Regions from separate parts of the Dermacoccus sp. Tok2021 genome, predicted to be linked through region 2. Evidence: riboswitches for the same ligand, from Rfam matches in the RefSeq annotation. Region 2 holds a riboswitch; each other region holds the start of a gene.
What was found. Region 2 has a riboswitch for S-adenosylmethionine ahead of K9D12_RS12235 (TauD/TfdA family dioxygenase). Riboswitches for the same ligand answer to the same signal wherever they lie in the genome.
Positions count from the first base shown of each region.

Region 1: linked by a shared signal. The riboswitch ahead of K9D12_RS15390 (flavin reductase family protein) and the one ahead of K9D12_RS12235 (TauD/TfdA family dioxygenase) in region 2 are both predicted to bind S-adenosylmethionine.
Region 3: linked by a shared signal. The riboswitch ahead of K9D12_RS13790 (MetQ/NlpA family ABC transporter substrate-binding protein) and the one ahead of K9D12_RS12235 (TauD/TfdA family dioxygenase) in region 2 are both predicted to bind S-adenosylmethionine.
Region 4: linked by a shared signal. The riboswitch ahead of K9D12_RS00810 (bifunctional o-acetylhomoserine/o-acetylserine sulfhydrylase) and the one ahead of K9D12_RS12235 (TauD/TfdA family dioxygenase) in region 2 are both predicted to bind S-adenosylmethionine.

Region 1 is NZ_JAGTHU010000032.1:2,819-8,298, reverse strand. It holds gene K9D12_RS13835 (ABC transporter permease) at 1-918, opposite strand; gene K9D12_RS13840 (ATP-binding cassette domain-containing protein) at 1-4, opposite strand, end outside; gene K9D12_RS13830 (LLM class flavin-dependent oxidoreductase) at 1,045-2,178, opposite strand; gene K9D12_RS15390 (flavin reductase family protein) at 2,178-2,723, opposite strand; SAM riboswitch class I at 2,998-3,087, opposite strand; gene K9D12_RS13820 (DNA translocase FtsK) at 3,273-5,480, opposite strand, start outside.
Region 2 is NZ_JAGTHU010000022.1:33,162-38,641, forward strand. It holds gene K9D12_RS12220 (cyclopropane-fatty-acyl-phospholipid synthase family protein) at 1-451, shown strand, start outside; gene K9D12_RS12225 (hypothetical protein) at 514-963, opposite strand; gene K9D12_RS12230 (cytochrome P450) at 1,124-2,422, opposite strand; SAM riboswitch class IV at 2,712-2,827, shown strand; gene K9D12_RS12235 (TauD/TfdA family dioxygenase) at 2,842-3,726, shown strand; gene K9D12_RS12240 (GNAT family N-acetyltransferase) at 3,771-4,358, shown strand; gene K9D12_RS12245 (carbon starvation CstA family protein) at 4,476-5,480, shown strand, end outside.
Region 3 is NZ_JAGTHU010000031.1:14,246-19,725, forward strand. It holds partial or broken gene K9D12_RS15380 (hotdog domain-containing protein) at 1-133, shown strand, start outside; gene K9D12_RS15385 (acyl-CoA thioesterase) at 471-869, shown strand; gene msrA (peptide-methionine (S)-S-oxide reductase MsrA) at 961-1,614, shown strand; SAM riboswitch class IV at 1,842-1,953, shown strand; gene K9D12_RS13790 (MetQ/NlpA family ABC transporter substrate-binding protein) at 2,174-3,139, shown strand; gene K9D12_RS13795 (methionine ABC transporter ATP-binding protein) at 3,184-4,197, shown strand; gene K9D12_RS13800 (methionine ABC transporter permease) at 4,194-4,871, shown strand; gene K9D12_RS13805 (alpha/beta fold hydrolase) at 4,951-5,480, opposite strand, start outside.
Region 4 is NZ_JAGTHU010000001.1:178,101-183,580, reverse strand. It holds gene K9D12_RS00840 (glycosyltransferase family 4 protein) at 1-125, opposite strand, end outside; gene K9D12_RS00835 (phosphatidylinositol mannoside acyltransferase) at 130-1,086, opposite strand; gene pgsA (phosphatidylinositol phosphate synthase) at 1,086-1,709, opposite strand; gene K9D12_RS00825 (HIT domain-containing protein) at 1,820-2,389, opposite strand; gene K9D12_RS00820 (hypothetical protein) at 2,422-2,808, opposite strand; gene K9D12_RS00815 (GNAT family N-acetyltransferase) at 2,805-3,284, opposite strand; SAM riboswitch class IV at 3,398-3,513, shown strand; gene K9D12_RS00810 (bifunctional o-acetylhomoserine/o-acetylserine sulfhydrylase) at 3,579-4,904, shown strand; gene thrS (threonine--tRNA ligase) at 4,975-5,480, opposite strand, start outside.

The DNA of each region.
Region 1 (5,480 bases), on a different contig from region 2:
TCATTGTGACGTTCCTTCCGTTCGCCACCGCAGGGCGCGGCGTTCCGCCACCCGGACGGCGGCGTCCGTGATGAGCCCGAGGGCGGCGTAGGTGAGCAGGCCCACGACGATGGTGTCGGTCTGCATGAAGTCGCGGGCGTTGTTGATCATGAAGCCGAGTCCGGCCGTCGCGCTCATCTGCTCTGCAACGATGAGGGCCAACCAAGCGAAGGCGAGAGCTTGCCGGACGCCCACCAGGGTTCCGGGCAGGGCACCGGGAATAATGACGTGCCTAAAGCGCTGCCACGCCGTGAGGTCCAGCGCGTCGGCGAGCTCGTACAGATCGGAGTCGATGGATCGAAGCGCACCTACCGCGTTGAGGTACAACGGCACGCACACCCCGAGCGCCACCAGGAGGATCTTCGGCGCTTCCCCGATCCCGAACCAGACGATGAACAACGGAACCAGCCCCAGCAGGGGCAGAGTCCTGAGCATCTGCATCGGCGGATCGATAATCGCCTCACCGGTACGCGTCAGGCCCACCGGGAGCGCTGCACCCAAGGCAATGAGCGACCCCAGTGCGAATCCGAACCCGGCACGCTGCACCGAGACGCTGAGGGCAGTTGTGAGCGTGCCGTCGGAGATCAGCGACCCCAGCGTTGAGAGGACCCGGGATGGCGGTGCGAGAACGTCCTGCGGCAACCAACCGATGACACTCACGGATTGCCACACCGCGATGATTGCCAGCGGGCTCAGAGCCCGCACCTCCCAACTCGGCGGCTCGTGATCACTGCGGATGAGATTCCGCCGCCTCCTACGGCGCGCGTTGGAGCCAGCGCTGCCTAAGCGCACTCGGGCAGGCAAGGTGTCGTCGGCCGATCCCGGCGAAGCAACAGCTGCCGCCGTCGACGCCCGAGCTGTGCTGCTCGTCACGTTCATGAGTCACTCCTCATAGGTTTTCATTATGATTTGTCAAACATTTGCTTATGCAATTGCGGAAAGAATGCCGGCCAGGTCAGTGGCCACGACCTGGCCGGTGCAAACCCTCGAATTCGAGAAAGATCCTCAGCTCACGGCTCGGTCGTGCGAATGCTCTTCCGCCGGGACCGCCTCCACCCGTGGGCGCACCCCCTCACCGAACCAGTAGGCCTCCTCCAGGCACGGGTATCCGGACAACACGAAATCGTCAAAGCCGACGTCGCGGTACTGCCGAATCAGGTCTGCGACCTCAGCATGTGAACCGACCAGCGACGTTCCGGCTCCACCGCGCACCAGCCCCACGCCAGCCCAGAGCCCGGGGTAGATCTCCAAATCGGCAGTGGTCCCTCCGTTCAGCGCGAGCATGCGCCGCTGCCCTTCGGATTCCGACCGACGCAGCGCGTCCTGCTGACGTTCGATGAGTTCCGCGGGGATGCGCTTGAGTAGCCCTTCCGCGACCGCCCAGGCCTCGGCGGATGTGTCTCGGGAGATCGTGTGCAACCGAATACCGAATCGCACAGTGCGGCCCTGCCGGGCGGCCAGTTCGCGGACTCGGTCGATCTTCTCCTTGGCCTGTGCCGGCGGCTCCCCCCAGGTGAGGTACACGTCGGCGTGGCGGGCCGCGATCTCGAGTGCGGCTGGCGAAGATCCGCCGAAGAAGACCTCGGGACGCGGGGTCGGCGTCCGCGAGAGTCGCGCTTGTTCCACCACCAGGTGTTCGCCGCGATAGTCGAACGAATCCTCGCAATCCCACAACCGACTCACGACGTCGAGGAACTCTCCGGTCCGCGCATATCGGGCGTCCTTGCCGAGGAAGTCGCCGAACGCCCGCTGCTCGGACGATTCTCCCCCGGTGACGATGTTGACGTGGAGTCGACCGTCAGTGATGGTCTGGAAGGTGGTGGCCATTTGCGCTGCCAGAGTCGGCGAGACGGACCCTGGGCGGAAGGCGACGAGAAACTTCAGCCGCTCAGTGTGCTGGGAAAGCGCAGCGGCCATGAGCCAGGAGTCCTGGCACCACAGACCCGTTGGCGTCAGGACGGATTCGAAACCGTTGGCCTCCGCCGCCTGTGCCACCTGACGCAGGTAGCCCGCGGACGGTTCACGGGTTCGATCAGTGCCCTCGACCGCGGCCCCATGACCTCCAGAGACAATTCCACGCGAGTCGCCGGAGGTCGGTAGGAACCAGTGGAAGGTCGGCTGGTTCGTGGACGTGCTCATCATCGGACTCCGTTCGTCGTTCGTGACACTGAGGGCGAGACGCTGTGATGCGCTCCGTTGTGGTGGGCAAGCGGACCGCGATCTGCGACGTGCTCGGCGCTATCCACCTCGGCGACGATGAGGCAGCTGTCTCCCGCCTCATGGGCATCACGGACCGTGGCTGTCAATCGAGCTGCGACGTCCGTGAGTCGCGGCAGACCGGTCCTGTCCCACGACCAGAGACCGTCGTCCTGAAACCGGGCCTCACGCGGGCCGGCGAATCGGGTCATGAGCTGCCCTTGGTTCTCGTCGAGAAGGTGGAGGGCGACACGTCCGGTTCGCACGATTGAAGCCAGCGAGTGAGACGTGCGACTGATGTTGAAGGACACGAGGGGTGGGTCGACCGAAACCGAGTGGACAGACAAAGCGGTCAAGCCGACCGGCCCTGCCTCCCCGGCAGTCGTGATGACCCAGACGCTCGAGACCGCGCGGCGAAACACGGGACGAAGATCGGGCTTCACCACCGAGACAACGATCTCGGTGTGAGGTGGTGCTGTGGGCAACATGAAACTCATCTCTTGATCAGTGAGCGGGGAAGGGCGTCTAGCGCGCGTACGACGTACCGGGTCACATCGACAATCGGTGATCCGACCGGACGGCATCTCGGGCATGGGCGGGCTACGACCCGAGAGTCGAAAGTCGCGAGGGTCGCGCCCACGGAGGCGTTGAGATCGTCGTGCGTTCTTCAGCGACATGCACTGACGCGACGGCGCATCAAATCAACCGTCCGACGTCGGCAGGCACGAAAAGACGAAACGCGGTGTTCCGACATGAGAATCAACTCCATCGCTTCTGGCGTGAGCACCGTTCCGCGAGGGTCGGTTGCTGCGGCGTCGACGAGCCAGATCTCTCGGCCGCTCTGGATGGGATGAATGCAGTCAACTGGCTGGTCGCGCCACCCACAAGCAGAATCCACATACTGGGACACGACACCTGTATCGCAACTACCACCTCGGACGCCACACGGGACCGTCCGGGACACAAAAGTCCCAGCATCCCGATGATCCGGGATGCAGGGACTCCTCCATCAGGCTGGCGCCGCCGACCTGGCGACCTCAGCGACCGTGCTGCGTCAGCTCCCAGGCGTCCTCACTACCGTCACCGCCGTCGTGCCCGTCGTAGTACTGCTCGCCCGGTTCGTCGAGATCGCCCTGCGCCTGGGCGACGAGGTCGACCGGACCGCCGTCGGCGCCGCTGGCCACGGCATCGTCCGGAACGTCCTCGCCCTTGAGCAGCGCGAGCGTCATGGGGAGGTCGTCGGGCTTGACGAGGACGTCGCGCGCCTTCGACCCCTCGGACGGGCCGACGATTGCTCGCGACTCGAGCAGGTCCATGAGGCGACCGGCCTTGGCGAAGCCGACGCGCAGCTTGCGCTGCAGCATCGAGGTCGAACCGAACTGCGTCGTGATGACGAGCTCGGCCGCCTGCAGCAACACGTCGAGGTCGTCACCGATGTCCTCGTCGATCTCCTTCTTGGGCGCCGTCTGCTGAACGTCCTCGCGGTAGTTGGGCGCGAGCTGAGCCTTGACGTGCGCGACGACGCCGTGGATCTCCGACTCGTTGACCCACGCGCCCTGCACACGCATCGGCTTGCTCGCGCCCATCGGCAGGAAGAGCGCGTCACCCTGACCGAGGAGCTTCTCGGCGCCGGGCTGGTCGAGCACGACGCGGCTGTCGGCGAGCGACGACGTCGCGAACGCCAGACGCGACGGCACGTTGGCCTTGATGATGCCGGTGACGACATCGACCGACGGGCGCTGCGTCGCGAGGATGAGGTGGATACCGGCGGCACGCGCGAGCTGCGTGATGCGCTGGATCGAGGCCTCGACGTCACGCGGCGCGACGAGCATGAGGTCCGCCAACTCGTCGACGACGACGAGGAGGTACGGGTACGGCGCGAGCTTGCGCTTGCTGTCCGGCGGGAGGGTCACCTTGCCCGCACGCACGGCCTTGTTGAACTCGTCGATGTGCTTGTAGCCGAACGCGGCGAGGTCGTCGTAGCGCGCGTCCATCTCGCGCACGACCCACTCGAGAGCCTCGGCGGCCTTCTTCGGGTTCGTGATGATCGGCGTGATGAGGTGCGGGATGCCCTCGTACGCCGTCAGCTCGACGCGCTTGGGGTCGACGAGCACCATGCGCACCTCTTCGGGCGTGGCCCGCATGAGGAGTGAGGTGATCATCGAGTTGACGAAGCTCGACTTACCGGCACCGGTGGCACCGGCGACGAGCATGTGCGGCATCTTCGCGAGGTTGGCCACGACGTAGCCACCCTCGACGTCCTTACCGACACCCATGACCATCGGGTGGTGATTGTTGCGGGCCGCCTGGCTGCGCAGCACGTCACCGAGGCTGACAAGTTCCTTGTCGGCGTTCGGGATCTCGATACCGATGGCCTTCTTGCCCGGGATGGGCGACAGGATGCGCACGTCGGCGCTGGCCACGGCGTAGGCGATGTTCTTGCTCAGACCCGTGACGCGGTCGACCTTGACGCCGGGGCCGAGCTCGACCTCGTAACGCGTGACCGTCGGGCCGCGGGTGAAACCGGAGACGACGGCGTCGATGCCGAACTGGTCGAGCACCTCGGTGAGCGCGTCGACGACGCGGTCGTTCGCGGCCGAACGCTCCTTGGGCGGCGTGCCCTCCTCGAGGAGGGTCGACTCGGGCAGCGTGTACGTGATGTCGCCGGCGAGGGCGAGCTGCTCGACGCGCTGTGGGAGCTGCTCCGTCGGCTGAGCCTCGACCTGACGTTGAGGCACCTCGGCGGCCGGGCGCTGCGCCGTCTCCTGGCGGGCTGCGGCGGCCTTGGGCGATTCGCCCGGACGCTGCTTGGAGCCACCGGCCGTCTCGACGGTGGCGGTGTCGGCCTCGTCCGTGGTGGCCGGGCGTGACGTGGTCGCACGCGAGCCGCGGGCCCGAGCCAGAGCTGCCGCGCCGGCCGACGTGGCGCGCTCGCCCTCGTCGGCGGAGCCGTCCGCCGGGTCGCCGCCTTCGATCGTGTCGATGTCGTAGATCTGCTGCTCGCCGCGCTGACGACCGAGGGTCTTGCGCGAGCCACGCCCGCGACCGCGCGGACCGCGGCCGACGACCTCTGCTGCCTGCTCGTACGGCTCGTCGCCGTGGTGCACGTCGGCGGCGCGGCGGGGTGCTCCGCCGCGCGCACGGTTGCCGATGTCGGCGCCGTGCAGGTCGTCGGCGACGGCGTCGCGCTGGGCGTAGTCGCGCTCCTCGGTCGGAGCGTGACCACCGAAGATCGTGGCCTCAAC
Region 2 (5,480 bases):
GAACTACCACGACTACTTCACGTTCCTGCACTCGAAGCTGCGTGACGGCGGGCGTCTGCTCAACCACTGCATCACGCGTCGTGACGACACGGCGTCGGCGCGCCCGGAGCCGTTCACGGACCGCTACGTGTTCCCCGACGGTGAACTGGCCTCGCCGGGGCGCCTCATCGCGGAGTGCCACGACGCCGGGTTCGAGGTGCAGCACGACGAGAACCTGCGCCTGTCGTACGCGCACACGCTGGCCGCGTGGTGCCGCAACCTCGAGGCGAACTGGGAGTTCTGCGTCGGCGAGGCCGGCCTGCCGACCGCGCGCGTGTGGGGCATCTACATGGCCGGCTCGCGCCTCGGGTTCGAGGAGGGTTGGCTGCACCTGCACCAGGTGCTCGCCACGAAGACCACCGAGAACGGCGACAACGGGGGCTACCCGCTGGGCTCGCACTGGAGGGCCTGAAACGGGCGCGGCGCTGGTCGGACGCCCGTTGACGTTCGACCAGCGCTACTGTTCGGAACGCCTCAGCGGCGCGGGAATCCCGCGGCCTTCAGAGCTGCGGCGATGAGGGCCGGCTGACCGAAGAGACGCGCCAGACGCTTGGCGTCGCTGTCCAGACCGAAGGCGTCGTGACGCTCCGCGTACTGGCTGATGTTGCCAGGGAAGATCGCCGCGTAGAACGCGGCCAGCGCCGCGCCCACGAGCGCCCTCCGCTGCGGAAGTGCCAGCAGTGCGGCGCCGAACGCGATCTCCACGACGCCGGAAGCCAGCACGACGGCGTCCTTGTCGATCGGGAACCAGTCGGGCACCTGCGCCTGGAAGTCGTCGCGCGCGAATGTGAGGTGCGACGTGCCGGCGAACGACATCATGGCGCCCAGACCGAGACGGGCCCAGTTCTGCGGGCCGGACGGCGGCGTAGGCGCGGGCTCGGCCAGAGAACGGATGGACTCGGTGAGTCGAGATATACCGGACATTCTGTGATCCTTCCGTGGGGACGATGCGATGGAGTGCTTGAGGAAACACACCAGGTCGCGGTCGGCGGCTGCGACTGCTCCCTGGCCTGGGCGGGGGAGCGGTGCCGTTTTCATGAGGTCCAGCGCTTGTCATGCCCCCGACCTCACGGAAACACGACGATCAGGCGCGCTTCACCCGCACCCGGGCGCCGCTACCGGGCAGCGTCGGCAACTGGGTCCACTTGAAGTCGAGGCCCTTCGGATCGATCTCCACACCCGGGGTGCACAGCCCGGCAACCGTCACCGACAGCGCGGTCACCGCGATCTTCTCGCCGGGGCAGCGGTGCCCGGTGGCGACGTCGCCACCGCCCTGAGGGATGAAGCTCTGGATCTTCTCCGCGTCGACACCGGTGAAGCGTTCGGGGCGGAACTCCTCGGGCGAGTCCCACTCGTGCGGGTCGTTGTTCGTGCCGAGGATGTCGATGAGCACGCGCTGGCCGCGACGGATCTTCTGGCCTCCCCATTCGAAGGAGTCACGGGCGAAGGCCGGCAGCATCGGCACGAACGGGGAGACGCGGCGCACCTCCTGGGCGAAGGCGACGGCCGTCGGGTTCTCCAGCAGCGTGCCGCTCGATGCCACCTCGTCGGCGATGCGCTCGCGGTACTCGGGGTGCTCGACGAGTGCGCGAGCGGCGAAGGCTGCGAAACGCGCGACGGCGATGGTCGGACGCGTCGTGTTCTGCAACTCGACCCCAGCGGTGTGCTCGTCGAGCGGTGAGCCGTCGAGGTTCGTCGCGTTCGCGACCTCGTGCAGCGCGGTGCCGGGTTCGGGCGTGATCTCACCTCGTCGGGTGCGCGCCACGAGGTCGGCCGCCCACGCGTCGCACCGACGACGGTTGATCCACGCCTCGACGTGCGCGGGGCTCTTGCGCCCGAAGCCCTCGACGATCTGGCCGAGACGCTGCGCCCACGTGTCGAGTTCCTCCTCGCTACCGGGAACGCCCGCCCACCGCAGGGCGGCACGCCCATACGTGATGACGCTTCCGTCGTAGACGGTTCCCGGCTCCTGCTCCCAGCGCGCGAGCGTCTTGCGCATCTCATCCTCGAGAATCGGCATGAAGCGGCGAACCTGAGCGTCGTCGTAGGTGATGCGCATGAGCATGGCCTTGCGGTGACGGTGCTCCTCGTCATCGAGACCGTGCACCGCGCCCTTACCGAACAGCGGCCCGCGCACCGGCAATGGCATCGCGCCGTCACGCTTCATGCGCGAGGTGTCGTAGAACAGGTCGACGCCCTCCTTGCCGCGCACGATCAGCGCGGGGCGTCCGAGCAGGCGGGTGGCGAGCGGTCGCGCGTCCCCGGGGCTACGACCCTCGGCCTTGCGCAGGCGCTCCTGGAACAGGTAGCCGTCCGCCAGAAAGGCAGCGGTCTGATCGGGCAGTTTGGACAGCAGGGCGGTCGCGTTCTTCGCAAGGCTCATCGGTGCTCCTTCATTGCCACGTCATGGTTTGTCTCCGACGCTACAGGACGGCCGGTGGCCCCGAGATCGCCTGCAGCACGGCCACCCGCCAAGGTGGGCGCGTCCTGGCGGACGGTGTGCCGGGGCGCCTTCGGCAGTGTGAACCGGTGGGGAAGGGAGCCGCCTGTGCGGGAAATGCCGCGCACATCGGGACCTTGCGACATCACGCCGCGGGCGGACGAGGCCAGGATGTGGACACTGGCTAGTCATAACCATGAGTTTGGTAACCGTGTGGGTTAACTTATGTCTGGGTCTCGAGTTCCGGCGATAAGTCTCGGCTGGCCGGACGGCAACCCTCCGCTGCGGTGGGGTGCCCCGAGTAACGACCTGGCGCGTCGCCGCCCGGCGTCTGCGCAAGCGCAACGAACAAAGAGGTTGTCATGACACTTCTCGCCACCCACGCTCCCGCCACGACGCCCGGACTGCGCATCGAGCGCCTCGGCCCGGCCCTGGGCGCCGTCATCCACGGCATCGACCTGGCGTCCATCGACGAGATCGCGGCCTTCGACATCCGCCGCGCCCTGCTCGCCCACAAGGTGCTCTTCTTCCGCGATCAGCACGGCTTCGACGACGACGCCCAGGTACGCCTCGGCAACCTCCTCGGCGACCTGACGCCCGGCCACCCCGTCGCCGGCAACCACGAGCGCAGCGAGATCTACAACATCGACTCGAGCGACCCCGAGTTCTCCTTCTCCGACGTCTGGCACACCGACGTCACCTTCATGAAGCGGCCGCCGTCCATCAGCATCCTCCGCGCCGTGACGCTCCCGCCCTACGGCGGCGACACGTCCTGGGCCGACAGCCAGGCCGCCTACGACTCCCTCTCCGCACCCTTCAAGGCGCTCGCCGACCAGCTGCTCGCCGTCCACGACGGCAACCGCGAGTGGGGCGCCTTCCTCAAGAAGAACGGCGGCCACGAGTGGGAGGGCGAGATCGTCACCGAACTGCCCGCCGTCGAACACCCCGTCGTCCGCGTCCACCCCGAGACCGGCCGCCGCGGCCTGTTCGTCAACCCCGGCTTCACCTCCCACGTCAGTGGCGTCTCCGACGCCGAGTCGCGCGCCATCCTCGACGCCCTCTACGCCCACCTCACGCAGCCCGAGCACACGATCCGTCACCGCTGGGCGCCCGGCGACGTCGGCATCTGGGACAACCGCGCCACCTCCCACTACGCCAACCGCGACTACACGAACACCCGCGTCATGCACCGCGTCACCGTGCGCGGCGACGAGCCCCGCGGCGTCGACGGCCTGCGCGCCCACTAAGCGCACCGAAAACTGATCGACGCCCCACGGTCGGGGGTGATGAGATGACCGACATGATCGAACTCATCGCCCCCGACGCCGCGCGCTACGACGACTGGTCGGCCATGCTGCGCGAGTTCCGCGACGCCACCACCGACTCGCGCGACGACCGCTGGGTGTGCGCGGGCGGCATGGACGGATCGGGCTTCTTCGCGGGCACCGACGTCGACATCACCCCCGACGGCTTCGCCGCCTACGTCGAAGACTGCGCCCGCCAGGGCAACACGATGTGGCCGCCGCACACCGGCCTCGTCCACTGCTCCTACTTCTGGATCGTCGACGACGGCGCCCTCGTCGGTCACCTCGCCCTGCGTCACGCGCTCAACGAGTTCCTCTACGAACTCGGCGGCCACATCGGCTACTCCGTGCGGCCGGCCGCTCGCGGACGCGGCATCGCGAAGGAGGCTCTGAAGCTCGGGCTCGCCGAAGCCGCCGCGCTCGACATCGCCCCCGTGCTCGTCTGCTGCGCGCAGACGAACGGCGCCTCGCGCGCCGTCATCGAGGCCTGTGGCGGGCAGCTCGAGGACGTTCGTGAAGACAGCCGCCGTTACTGGTTCGGCGACGGGCCGCGCCCCACCGGCCCCACTGCGTGACGTTCGTCCAAATTCGTGATGAAGGTGTGACCTGCGCGTGCGTTGTCAAAGCCCTGTGACCTACCCGACACCGCATAACGTGGCCCTGCTCACACTCACACGAAAAGGGAGGTCTCCGTGCCCGCGTCGAGCACCAAAACCCCCGAGCGCGACGGGAACACGCCCCCGGTCGCGGTCGACCTACCCCGCCAGATCACGGGACGTCAGAAGATCGTCATCGCCGTCGCGGCCGTCATCGCCGCCATCGGCTGGACGATGGTCGCGTTCGTCCGCGGCGAGCACGTCAACTCGATCTGGTTCGTCATGGCTGCCGTCGGCAGCTACGTCATCGGCTACATGCTGTACAGCCGCCTCATCCAGTACAAGGTCATCCGCCCGCGCGACGACCTCGCCACCCCGGCCGAGCAGTTCGAGAACGGCCAGGACTTCATGCCGACCGACCGGCGCGTGCTGTTCGGTCACCACTTCGCCGCCATCGCCGGCGCCGGCCCGCTCGTCGGCCCCGTGCTCGCCGCGCAGATGGGTTACCTGCCGGGCACGCTCTGGATCATCTTCGGTGTGATCTTCGCGGGCGCCGTGCAGGACTACATGGTGCTCGCTATCTCCACGCGCCGCGGCGGTCGCAGCCTCGGCCAGATGGCGCGCGACACGCTCGGCCCCGTCGGTGGCTGGGCGGCGATGTTCGCCGTCATGGCGATCATGATCATCCTGATCGCGGTGCTCGGCCTCGTCGTCGTCAACGCCCTTGCCGAGTCGCCCTGGGGTGTCTTCTCGCTCGCGATGACGATCCCGATCGCGCTCTTCATGGGTTGCTACTTGCGCTTCATGCGCCCGGGTGCCGTCTCCGAGGTCTCGGGCATCGGCGTCGTCCTGCTGCTCCTTGCCATCGTCGCCGGTGGCTGGGTTGCCGGCACCGACTGGGGCAAGGACCTGTTCACGCTCTCGCCGACGGCGCTCGCGTGGGCCATCATCATCTACGGTTTCGCCGCCGCCGTCCTTCCGGTGTGGCTGCTGCTCGCTCCGCGTGACTACCTGTCGACCTTCATGAAGGTCGGCACGATCGTGCTGCTCGCGCTGGGCATCGTCATCGCGCGCCCGTCCATCGACATCCCGGCCATCACG
Region 3 (5,480 bases), on a different contig from region 2:
GATCGACAAGTCCGCGTACGCCTGTGCCGCGGCGTGGAGCGGGCACTACTGCGTGACGGCCTACGTCGGCAATGTGCGCTTCACCCGCCCCGTCGAGGTGGGCCACATCGTCGAGGTGCAGTCGCGTGTCGTCCACACCGGACGCACGTCGATGCGCATCGTCGCGACCGTTTCGTCCGGCGACCCGCGTCAGGGCGAGCTGCGCGTCAACACACAGTGCCTGCTCATCTTCGTCGCGGTCGACGACGACCGGAAGCCCACACCTGTCCCGACGTTCACGCCGCAGGACGAGTGGGAACGCGACCAGCAGGAGCGCGCCGTCACCCTCACCGACGTGCGCACCCGCATCGAAGCCGACATGGTGAAGCAGAGTTACACGGGACGCGACGGAGTCGTGCCGCGAGACGCTGCGCTTCCTCGCGGCACCGACGACCGTCAACTGGGGCGGCAACGTGCACGGCGGCGTCGTCATGGAGTGGATCGACGAGGCGACAACCCTCGTTGCGGAGCGCTGGAACCAGGGTTCGGCGGTGGCCGTGTACGCGGGCGGCGTGCGCTTCCACCAGCCGTTGCACGTCCGCGACCTCGTCGAGGTGCAGGCGCGGCTCATCCACACGGGCACGTCGAGCATGCACGTGTCGGCGCGAGTGCGCTCGGGCAACCCGCGCACGGGCGAACTGAACCTCACGACCGAGTGCACGATGGTGCTTGTCGGCCTTGACAACGACGGCGACAAGCGGGCCGTGCCGCCTTGGGTGCCAACGCTTTCCGAGGACGTCGCGCTCGACACGGACGCGCAGACGATGGTCGAGATCCGCGCGAGGCTACTGCGCCCCATCCCGCTCGAAGTGCCGCCGCTCGTCGACTGACGCGCGCCGTTCACGCGGTTGCTCCGCGAGTTCGGAATCCTCTCGGACACGCCTGCGTTGAACACAGCGACTCCAGTGAAAGGAACGCCCCATGTGGTTCACCCGTCAGGATTCCGCCCCGGTCGACGTCGCTGCCGTGCACGACGTTCTCGGCACGCCACTGCTCGGCGGGTGGCCGGACAAGACCGAGACGCTGTACGTCGCGATGGGATGTTTCTGGGGTGCGGAGCGCATCTTATGGCAGATCCCGGGGGTCGTCTCGACGGCCGTCGGCTACATGGGTGGCGACCGTGAGAACCCCTCGTACGAGGACGTCTGCACGGGCACGACGGGCCACACCGAGGCCGTCCAGATCGCGTACGACCCGGAGAAGGTCTCCCCGGCCCAGCTGCTCAAGGCGTTCTGGGAGAACCATGACCCGACGACGGCCAACCGTCAGGGCAATGACATCGGCACGCAGTACCGCTCTGCGGTCTACTGGACGACGCCCGAGCAGGAGACCGCTACGCGTCGCACCGCGGAAGCGTTCCAGGATGCGCTGACCGACGCGGGCCGCGGCGCCATCACGACGGAGATGAAGCCCGCCGACGAAGCCGGAAAGTTCTGGCCGGCCGAGGGCTACCACCAGCAGTACCTCGCGAAAAATCCAGGCGGGTACTGCAATCACGGCTACAAGGGCGTGACGTGCCCGGTCGGCGTGGCCGACCTCCCCGCGCAGACCGACGTTCTTCCGCCGAGCAAATAAGCGCGAGCTCGGGGTACCTCGACCCCGTGGAGTCCACGCTCCGCCCCTAGTGACTCCAGCCCACGGGGAGAGCACGGCGTCAGCGCATCTCTCCACTGGGCAGACTTTCCTGCCGTTGGGTCGAGGCGGCGACTACCCAACCGCAGGAAACTCGGCCCAGCGGTGACACAGAGTGGCCCAGATCACTTGATTTGACGGGCTTCTCGCGGCGCCTCTAATGTGATGCCGGTCAAGAGATCCGATGCAAAGCCCTGGCTGGTCGGACGGCAACCCTCACGAACGTGGCGGGGTGCTCCAGGTGATGACACGGCCGCGTCAACCGCGCGGCAAGCACGTTCCGCACCCGGAACACATCCCTTTCGAGGGCCTCGTACCGGTGCGCCCGATCCCGGGAGATCACATGCAGCACACGCATCGCCCCACCCAGGCCCCCACCGCGCGACCGCACACGCACGACGCCGCGTTCGCGCGCCCCAAGCACTGACCGCACCCATCGTCGGGCGGTCGTCGCCGCCCACCCCACCGGCGCCTCGCACGCCCCTTCGAGGAAGGCATCACCATGTCCGAGAACACCAACTCCACCACCCCCGGAGCCAGCCCGGCCGTCCAGGCCCTGCCCGAGAAGCCGAAGAGCAACGGCCCCAAGTACGCGGCCATCGGCGCAGGCGTCCTCGTCGTCGCGCTCGCCGCAGGCTTCGGCATCAAGGCCTTCACGGGTAGCGACGACGAGAAGCTGACGAAGATTACCGTCGGTACCACCGAAGCGTCCGACCCGTACTGGACCGAACTGGTCAAGGTCGGCAAGGAGAAGTACGGCCTCGACATCCAGCCGGTCAACTTCACCGACTACACGCAGGCCAACCCGGCGCTCTCCCAGGGCCAGGTCGACGTCAACCAGTTCCAGCACCTGCAGTTCCTCGCCGACTACAACGCCGCGAAGAACGACACCCTGACGCCGGTCGGCTCCACCTACATCGTGCCGCTGTCGCTGTACTCGAAGAAGCACACCACGGTGAACGAGTTCGCCGACGGCGGCAAGGTCGCCATCCCGAACGACGCGACGAACCAGGCACGCGCCCTCCTGCTCCTGCAGAGCGCCGGTCTGCTCACGCTCAAGGGCGGGGGCAACTCCCTGTCGACGCCCGCCGAGATCGACGCCGCGAAGTCGAAGGTCGGCGTCACGCCCGTCGACGCTGCCCAGACCGCAGCCGCCCTGCCCTCCGTCGAGGGCGCCGTGGTCAACAACAACTTCGCCGCCGACGCGAACCTCGACCCGAGCAAGGCGCTGTTCAAGGACGACCCCAAGGCGAAGTCCTCGGAGCCGTACATCAACGTCATCGTGGCCCGCAAGAAGGACGCCGACAACCCGACGTACGCGAAGTTCGTCCAGGCGTACCACGAGAAGTCGGTGCAGGACCTCATCTCCAAGCGCACCAAGGGAACCCAGTACGAGGTGAAGCGTTCCGTCGCGGACGTGCGCGGCATCCTCACCCGCATCGAGTCGCAGATCAAGGCCAAGAAGTGACCCCCACTCCCCCGGCCCGACCCGAGAACGCGCCGGCGGTCCGGCTGCGCGGCGTGAGCAAGACCTTCGTGCGCGGCAAGAAGAACGTCACCGCGCTGCAGGAGATCGACCTCGACGTCGCTACCGGCCGCGTCCTCGCCGTCATCGGGTTCTCCGGTGCAGGCAAGAGCACCCTCGTGCGGCTCATCAACGCGCTCGAGACCCCGACGACCGGCTCCGTCGAGGTCGACGGCGTCGATCTGGCGGGTCTGGGAGCAAAGCAGGTCCGAGCTCTGCGGGCCCGCATCGGCATGGTGTTCCAGCAGTTCAATCTCATCCGCTCGCGCACGGTGTACGCCAACGTCGCCTATCCGCTCGAGGTCGCCGGTTGGGACAAGGACAAGCAGGAGGCGCGAGTCACCGAACTGCTCCACTTCGTCGGTCTGACGGAGAAGGCCTGGGCCTATCCTGACGAGCTGTCCGGCGGCCAGAAGCAGCGCGTCGGCATCGCCCGCGCCCTGGCCACGAACCCGGAGATCCTGCTCGCCGACGAGTCGACCTCCGCCCTCGACCCCGACACGACGAAGGACGTCCTCGCCCTCCTGCGCCGCGTCAACGATGAGCTCGGCGTGACGATCGTCGTCATCACGCACGAGATGGACGTCGTGCGTGAACTGGCCGACGACGTCGTGGTCCTCGAACACGGCCGCCTCGTCGAATCCGGGCCGACCGAGCAGGTGCTCGGCGCACCGACATCGTCAGCCACGCGGCGGCTCGTCGACGCGACGCTGCGCAACGTGCCCGACGCCCGCGAGATCGCGCGGCTGCGCGAGAGGGTGAGCGGACGCCTCGTCACGGCAACCGTCCACGACTCCGCTGGATTCGGAAGGGTTCTCGCCTCCACCGGCGCCCGCGGTGTCGAACCGGAGATCGTCCACGGTGGCCTCACGCCCCTCAAGGAAGCGAACCTCACGACGTTGACCCTGGCCCTGCGCGGTGACGACGTCACCGTCACGCAGGTGCTGACCGACCTCGCCCAGGTCGCCACCGTCCACGAACTCGAGGAGGCCACGGCATGAAGGTCATCACTGCGGACACGGACTGGAGCGCACTGCGCCCCGTGCTGTGGGAGTCGGTCGGGCAGACCCTCCTCATGGTCAGCGCCACCATCGTCCTCGGCGGTCTGTTCGGGCTCGTGCTCGGCGTGCTGCTCAACACGACGCGCCGCGGCGGCATCATGGCCAACCCGACGGTTCACACGATCCTCAACGTGCTCGTCAACATCATCCGGCCGATCCCGTTCATCATCTTCGCGGCCGCGCTCGGTCCGCTGACGCTGAAGGTCACCGGCTCGACGATCGGTACCGCGTCGATGATCTTCCCGCTGACGCTCGCCGCAACGTTCGGCATCAGTCGCATCGTCGAACAGAACCTCGTGAGTGTCGACCCGGGCGTCATCGAGGCGGCTCAGGCGATGGGCGCGAGCCCGTGGCGGATCATCCGCACCGTTCTCATCCCCGAGGCGCTCGCGCCGCTCATCCTCGGATACACCTTCGCGCTCGTCGCCGTCATCGACATGACCGCGGTCGTCGGCGCGATGGGCGGCGGCGGTCTCGGCAACTTCGCGCTGGCGTACGGCTACCAGCGCTACCAGTGGGCCGTGACGTGGGCAGCCGTCGTCATCATCATCGTGTTCGTGCAGATCGCGCAGTTCATCGGTAACGCACTGGCCCGCAAGGCTCTGCGTCACTGATCGACGCGCACGGCGAAACGCCCGAGCGGCCGGCAACCTTGGGGGTGCCGGCCGCTCGGGCGTTCAAAGGGTCAGTCCGTCAGCGGGTCGACGAAGCGGCCTGCTGCAACTGGGCGCGCAGATCCTGCGGCATGCCGTGACGCTTCTTGCCGTGGCTCTTGCCGTGACCGTGGCCGCGCCCCGAGTCGGACGCCGACTCCGTCAGCGCGTTCGCCGGGCCCGGCGCCGGCTGCGGCACCGGCTCGCACTTCACGTCCGAGTGCCCCTGCCCGCGAGTGCGCTGCGGCGTCTTGCCGGACAGCAGGTAGGTGGCGATCTTGTCGTCCGTGCACGCGATACCGCTCAGCGAACCCGAGTGCGTCGTGCCGCCGACGCCCTCGATGAGCGAGCTCTTCGGGAAGCGCTTACGCACCTCGAGCGCACCGCCGTACGGCGTCGCGCCGTCCTTCGTCTCCGAGATGAGCAGGATGGGCCCGACCTTCGAGCCGTCGACGCGGGGCGCCTGGCGGTTGCTCGCCTTCACCGGCCAGCTCGTGCACGGAAGGTTGAACATCGCATTGGCCCACGTCTCGAACGGTGCCTTCTTGGCGACGCGCGTGTTGTCGGCCT
Region 4 (5,480 bases), on a different contig from region 2:
TCCGCGGGCGCGAGGACGCTCACGTCGTGGCCGGCGCCGATGAGGTACTCGGCGAGGTCGCGCACGTGCAGCTGCACGCCGCCGGGCACGTCGAACGAGTACGGGCTGACGAGACCGACGCGCATCGTGTCAGTTCCCTCGCGGCGCGCGGTTGCCGAGGTCGTCGACGAAGACGCGCTGCATCATGTGCCAGTCCTCGGTGCGCTCGACGATCGCCGTCGACAACGCATCGACGCACTGCTGCGTGGCCGCGAGGACGTCGGCGCGCATGTCCGGCGACGAACCGGCATCGACAGGGTCGTGGAAGCGGATCTCGATGCCTCGCATCGCGCGACCCCTCGGAGGGTCGTAGGTGATCGTGACGGGGTACAGGCGAGCACCCGTGCGCCGGGCCAGAATCGCGGGCCCGGCGGCGACCCGCGCGTCGTGTCCGGCGAGCTTCACGGTGACGCCACGCTGCGTGAGGTCACGGTCCGACAGCAGCGGCGCAAAGGCGCCCGGCACCCGCAGCGCCGCCTCGACCTGACCCATGACGTCGACGCCCTGCGTCAACGGGATGATCGTCATGCCGAGGCCCTCACGGAACTCGAGGAACGCGCGGAAGAGCTCGTCGGGTTCGAGACGTTCGGCAACGGTCGTGACGTGCGCGAGCTCGGTGGCGGACCATGCGCCGGCGAGATCCCAGTTACCGAGGTGGCCGAGGTAGAGGACGATCGACTCCCCCGCCGCAAGGTCCGCCCGCACCTGGTCGATGGCACCGGTGGTGCGCACGAGCGAGCGCAGATCGTCTTGCGAGAGCGACTGGAGGCGGAACGCGTCGCACCAGTAACGGAAGTAGGAGCGCAGGCCCTCACGGGTGAGGTCGTCCAGGGCTGCGGCGTCGAGTTCCGGGCGGACCCGGGCGTAGTTCGAGCGCATCCGCTCGACGTCCTTGCCGCCGCGACGGTGAAGGACGTCCGCGATCTTCTCGAAGAGCGCGTACGCAGCCGGCTCGGGCAGGGCGCGCACGGCACGCCATCCGGCCTTGAAGGCGAGAACGGTGGCGGCGTCCTGCGCTCGCTTGCGGTAGGGAGCGGGCCGAGCCATCAGTTCGCGAGAGCCTTGCCGAGCGCCTGGCGACGCACCATGAGCATGCGCTGCAGCACGGTGATGAACGAGGCCACCGCGAGCAGGGCGAGCACGATCGTCAGGACGATGTACGGCAGGTCGAACAGGCCCGTGAGGCCGGTGGTGACGAGAACCGCGACGAGACGGTCGGCGCGTTCCGCGATGCCGACGTTCGCCTCCATACCGAGACCCTCGGCGCGAGCCTTGGCGTACGAGACGACGGAACCGAGCACGAGACAGGCGAGCGCGAGGCATGCCATGAGGAAGTTGTCGCCCTGGCCGGCGAAGTAGAGCACGAGGCCACCGAAGATGGCGGCGTCACCGACGCGGTCGAGCGTGGAGTCGAGGTAGGCGCCCCACACCGACGAGCGACCCGACAGGCGGGCCATGTTGCCGTCGAGCATGTCGGAGAAGACGAAGGCCGTGATGAACAGCGTGCCGACGAGGAACTCGCCGCGCGGGTAGAACCACAGCGCGCCGAACGAGACACCGAGCGTGCCGACGATCGTGACGACGTCAGGGCTGATGCCGAGGCGCAGGAGCAGCTGCGCCAGGGGGCGGAAGATCGCGGAGAAGAAGGCGCGCGCGTACTTGTTCAGCATGGTGACTCAACTGTAGCGGTTCGATACGTCGAGCCGAGGTGCGCGCCGCGCCGGACGAGTCACATCTCACCCCGCGTTCACGAGCCGCACGCCCCGCGAGGTCGAGGCCGTCAGTCGGTTGGCCAGGACGCCGCGATGCGCTGACGGCTGTCCTCGAGAAGCACCGGGAGAGCCTTCGTCTGGCCGACGATCGGCATGAAGTTCATGTCGCCACCCCAGCGGGGCACGATGTGCTGATGCAGGTGCGCAGCCACGCCGGCGCCCGCGACATCGCCCTGGTTCATGCCGAGGTTGAATCCGGCCGGGTTCGACGCCGCCTTGAGCGCGCGAATGCCCTGCTTCGTCAGCTTCGTGAACTCCTCGGTCTCCGCGTCCGTGAGGTCGATGTAGTGCGGCACGTGACGGTAGGGGCACACGAGCAGGTGGCCCGGGTTGTACGGGAAGAGGTTCATCACGACGAAGCAGTGCTCACCGCGGTGCACGATGAGGCCCTCGGCGTCGTCCTTGCCCGGCGCCGCGCAGAACGGACAGCCGTCGCCGGCGTCCCTCGAGGGGCGGTCGGCCTCGATGTAGGCCATGCGGTGAGGCGTCCACAGTCGGCCGAACCCGTCGGGCTCCCCCGCGAAGTCGTGCTCGGACTCGGCGTGCTCGGGAGTGAAGTCCTCGTTCTGCGTGACCATGCGCCCCATCCTAGGGAAACCCGCGCGCCGGGTCAGACCGGAGCGATCTCGGCGAGTTTCTCCACGAGCCGCTCGTCGCTCGCAGCGCCCGCGTGGGCCAGGCCGCCCACGCGCTCTGCCACTTTCTGTGCGACGGCTGCGGCATCGCCTTCACCCACGACGGCGACGGCGCTCGCGAGTCCGCCGAGGCCGCTTGCGGCGTCCTCGAGGTCGAGCCAGTCGTCGTCGGTGAGTTCCGCTGTCACACCCGCCCACACGACGCCCGCGGCCATGACGCCACGTTCGGCCAGCGATCCGACGCTCTCGCGCGGCAGCGAGCCGTCCTCACCGAGGTAGAGCACGACGGCGTTCGCCGCCGGCTTCGACGGGCAGGCGATGCAGCGCTCGCGCTGGTCGAGGGCCCAGATGATGTCGCTCATCGCTGCTCCTTCGTGGCCGCGAACGGTGCGTCGCGGTGCATGTGTCGCTCCTCCGGGGCACCGAGTCCGAGACGCTCGTACAACGGGCGCGCCTTCGGACGCGTGTTGAGCAGCATCCGCTCGACGCCGCGCGCGTCCGCCCAGGCGTCGACGGTGCGGAGCATGCGTTCGCCGAGTCCCGCGCCACGCTCGTCGGGCACGACGAAGACGAACGCGACGTACAACCACGGCTTGGCGCCGCGCGCGAGCGTCGGCATCCGGTGGACGAGGGCGCACTGCACGATGCCGACGACGGTGCCGTCGGAACGGGTGGCGATCCACGTGGGTACCTCGTCGAAGGCCGAGAGGAAGTCGTCCGCGTACTCGGTCACGAAACCGGCCCGATTCAGGTGCCCCTCCTCGAGGTCCGAGCGCAACCGAAGCGCTGCACAGGCGAAGGCGTCGTCACGCCTGGCCCGGGCGATGGTGATCGTCATGGCGCCAGTCAACCACGGCTTGACCCTTCGGCAAACGCCCCGCGCCGCACGGCAAACCACGATGTGAGACACGAGTCCCGCCCCTCGATACCGCCCGGGATATCCTCGGACCAGGTCACGAGCGCCAGCGTCAAACCCCGGTTTGCTGGCCGGCAACCCTCCCACCGCGGCGGGGTGCTCCGGGTGACGACCTGGCCCGGCGTCGGATACGCCCGGGCAAGCGCGGAAGCAGAGCTTCCGGCGCACCCCGCGTGCGAGGTTCGCGCACGGGTAGCGACCTTTCGAGGAGTTGTCATGAGCGCTCAGGACTGGGCTTTCGAGACCAAGCAGATCCACGCCGGCCAGGTGCCGGACGGGGACACCGGATCGCGCGCGCTGCCGATCTACCAGACGACCTCGTTCGTCTTCGACTCCGCCGAGACGGCGGCCAACCGCTTCGGCCTGTCCGACCTCGGCCCCATCTACACCCGCATCGGCAACCCGACGTCGCAGGCCGTCGAGGAGCGCATCGCGGCGCTCGAGGGTGGCGTCGGCGCCCTGCTGCTGGCCTCCGGCCAGGCCGCGACGACGTTCGCCATCCTCAACGTCGCGCAGGCAGGCGACCACGTCGTCGCGTCGCCCGCTCTCTACGGCGGTACGTACAACCTGCTCAAGTACACGCTCAAGCGTCTCGGTGTGGAGACCACCTTCGTCGAGGACATCGGTGACCTCGACGCGTGGAAGAACGCCATCCGACCGAACACCAAGCTCCTCTTCGGTGAGACGCTGAGCAACCCCGACCAGAAGGTCCTCGACGTCGCGGGTGTTGCCGCTGTCGCCCACGACGCCGGCCTGCCGCTGTTCGTCGACAACACCGTCGCGACGCCGTACCTGCTGCGCCCGATCGAGCACGGCGCGGACGTCGTCATCCACTCGGCGACGAAGTACCTCGGCGGCCACGGCACGTCGATCGCCGGCGTGCTCGTGGACGCCGGAACGTTCGACTACGCCAAGGAGCCGGAGAAGTTCCCGCAGTTCAACGAGCCGAGCGAGAGCTACCACGGCCTCGTTTTCGCCCGCGATCTCGGCGTCGGTTCGGCGCTCGGCGCGAACCTCGCATTCATTCTCAAGGCGCGCGTCGAACTGCTGCGCGACCTCGGCTCCGCCGTGTCGCCGTTCAACGCCTTCCTCATCGCGCAGGGCCTCGAGACGCTGTCGCTGCGCGTCGAGCGTCACGTGGAGAACGCGGAGAAGGTCGTCGCTTACCTGAGCGAGCACGCGCAGGTCGAAAAGGTCTTCTACGCCTCGAAGGACGACAGCCCGTACAAGGAGCTGGCCGACCGCTACCTGCCCACCGGTTCCGGTGCAGTGTTCTCCTTCGAGATCGCCGGCGGCATCGACGCGGGCAAGGCGTTCGTCGACGCCCTCGAGCTGCACTCGCACGTGGCCAACATCGGTGACGTCCGCTCGCTCGCCATCCACCCGGCGACGACGACGCACAGCCAGGGCAGTGACGACGACCGCCGCGGCGCCGGCGTCACGCCCGGCCTCGTGCGCCTGTCGGTCGGCATCGAGAACGCGAACGACATCATCGCCGACCTCGACAAGGGCTTCGCAGCCGCGAAGGCTGCCTCCGCCTGATCGCCCGCACCGCGGAGACTACGACGAAGCCGCCACCCCAAATCGGGGCGGCGGCTTCGTCGTATGTGGATCAGGCCTCGGCAGGTGCCTCGGCCGCCGTGGGCGACGTGTTGTTGCGCGAGGCGATGTACGCGGCGATCTCGGCCACGGCCTCGTCGACCGGCACGCCGTTCTTCTGCGAGCCGTCGCGGTAACGGAAGCTCACGGCTCCGTTGTCGCGGTCCTCCTCGCCGGCGATGAGGATGAACGGCGCTTTCGACTTCGAGGCGTTGCGGATCTTCTTCGGGAAGCGGTCGTCGCTCGTGTCGATCTCGACGCGTACGCCGGCCCGACGCAGCTTCTCGCCCACCTCGCCGAGGTAGTCGTAGTACTCCTCCGCGACCGGAACCCCGAGCACCTGAACCGGTGCGAGCCACGCCGGGAACTGCCCCGCGTAATGCTCGACGAGCACACCAAGGAAGCGCTCGATCGAACCGAACTTCGCCGAGTGGATCATGACCGGCTGCTGACGCGTGCCGTCCTGAGCCTGGAACTCGAGGCCGAAGCGCTCGGGCATGTTGAAGTCGTACTGGATCG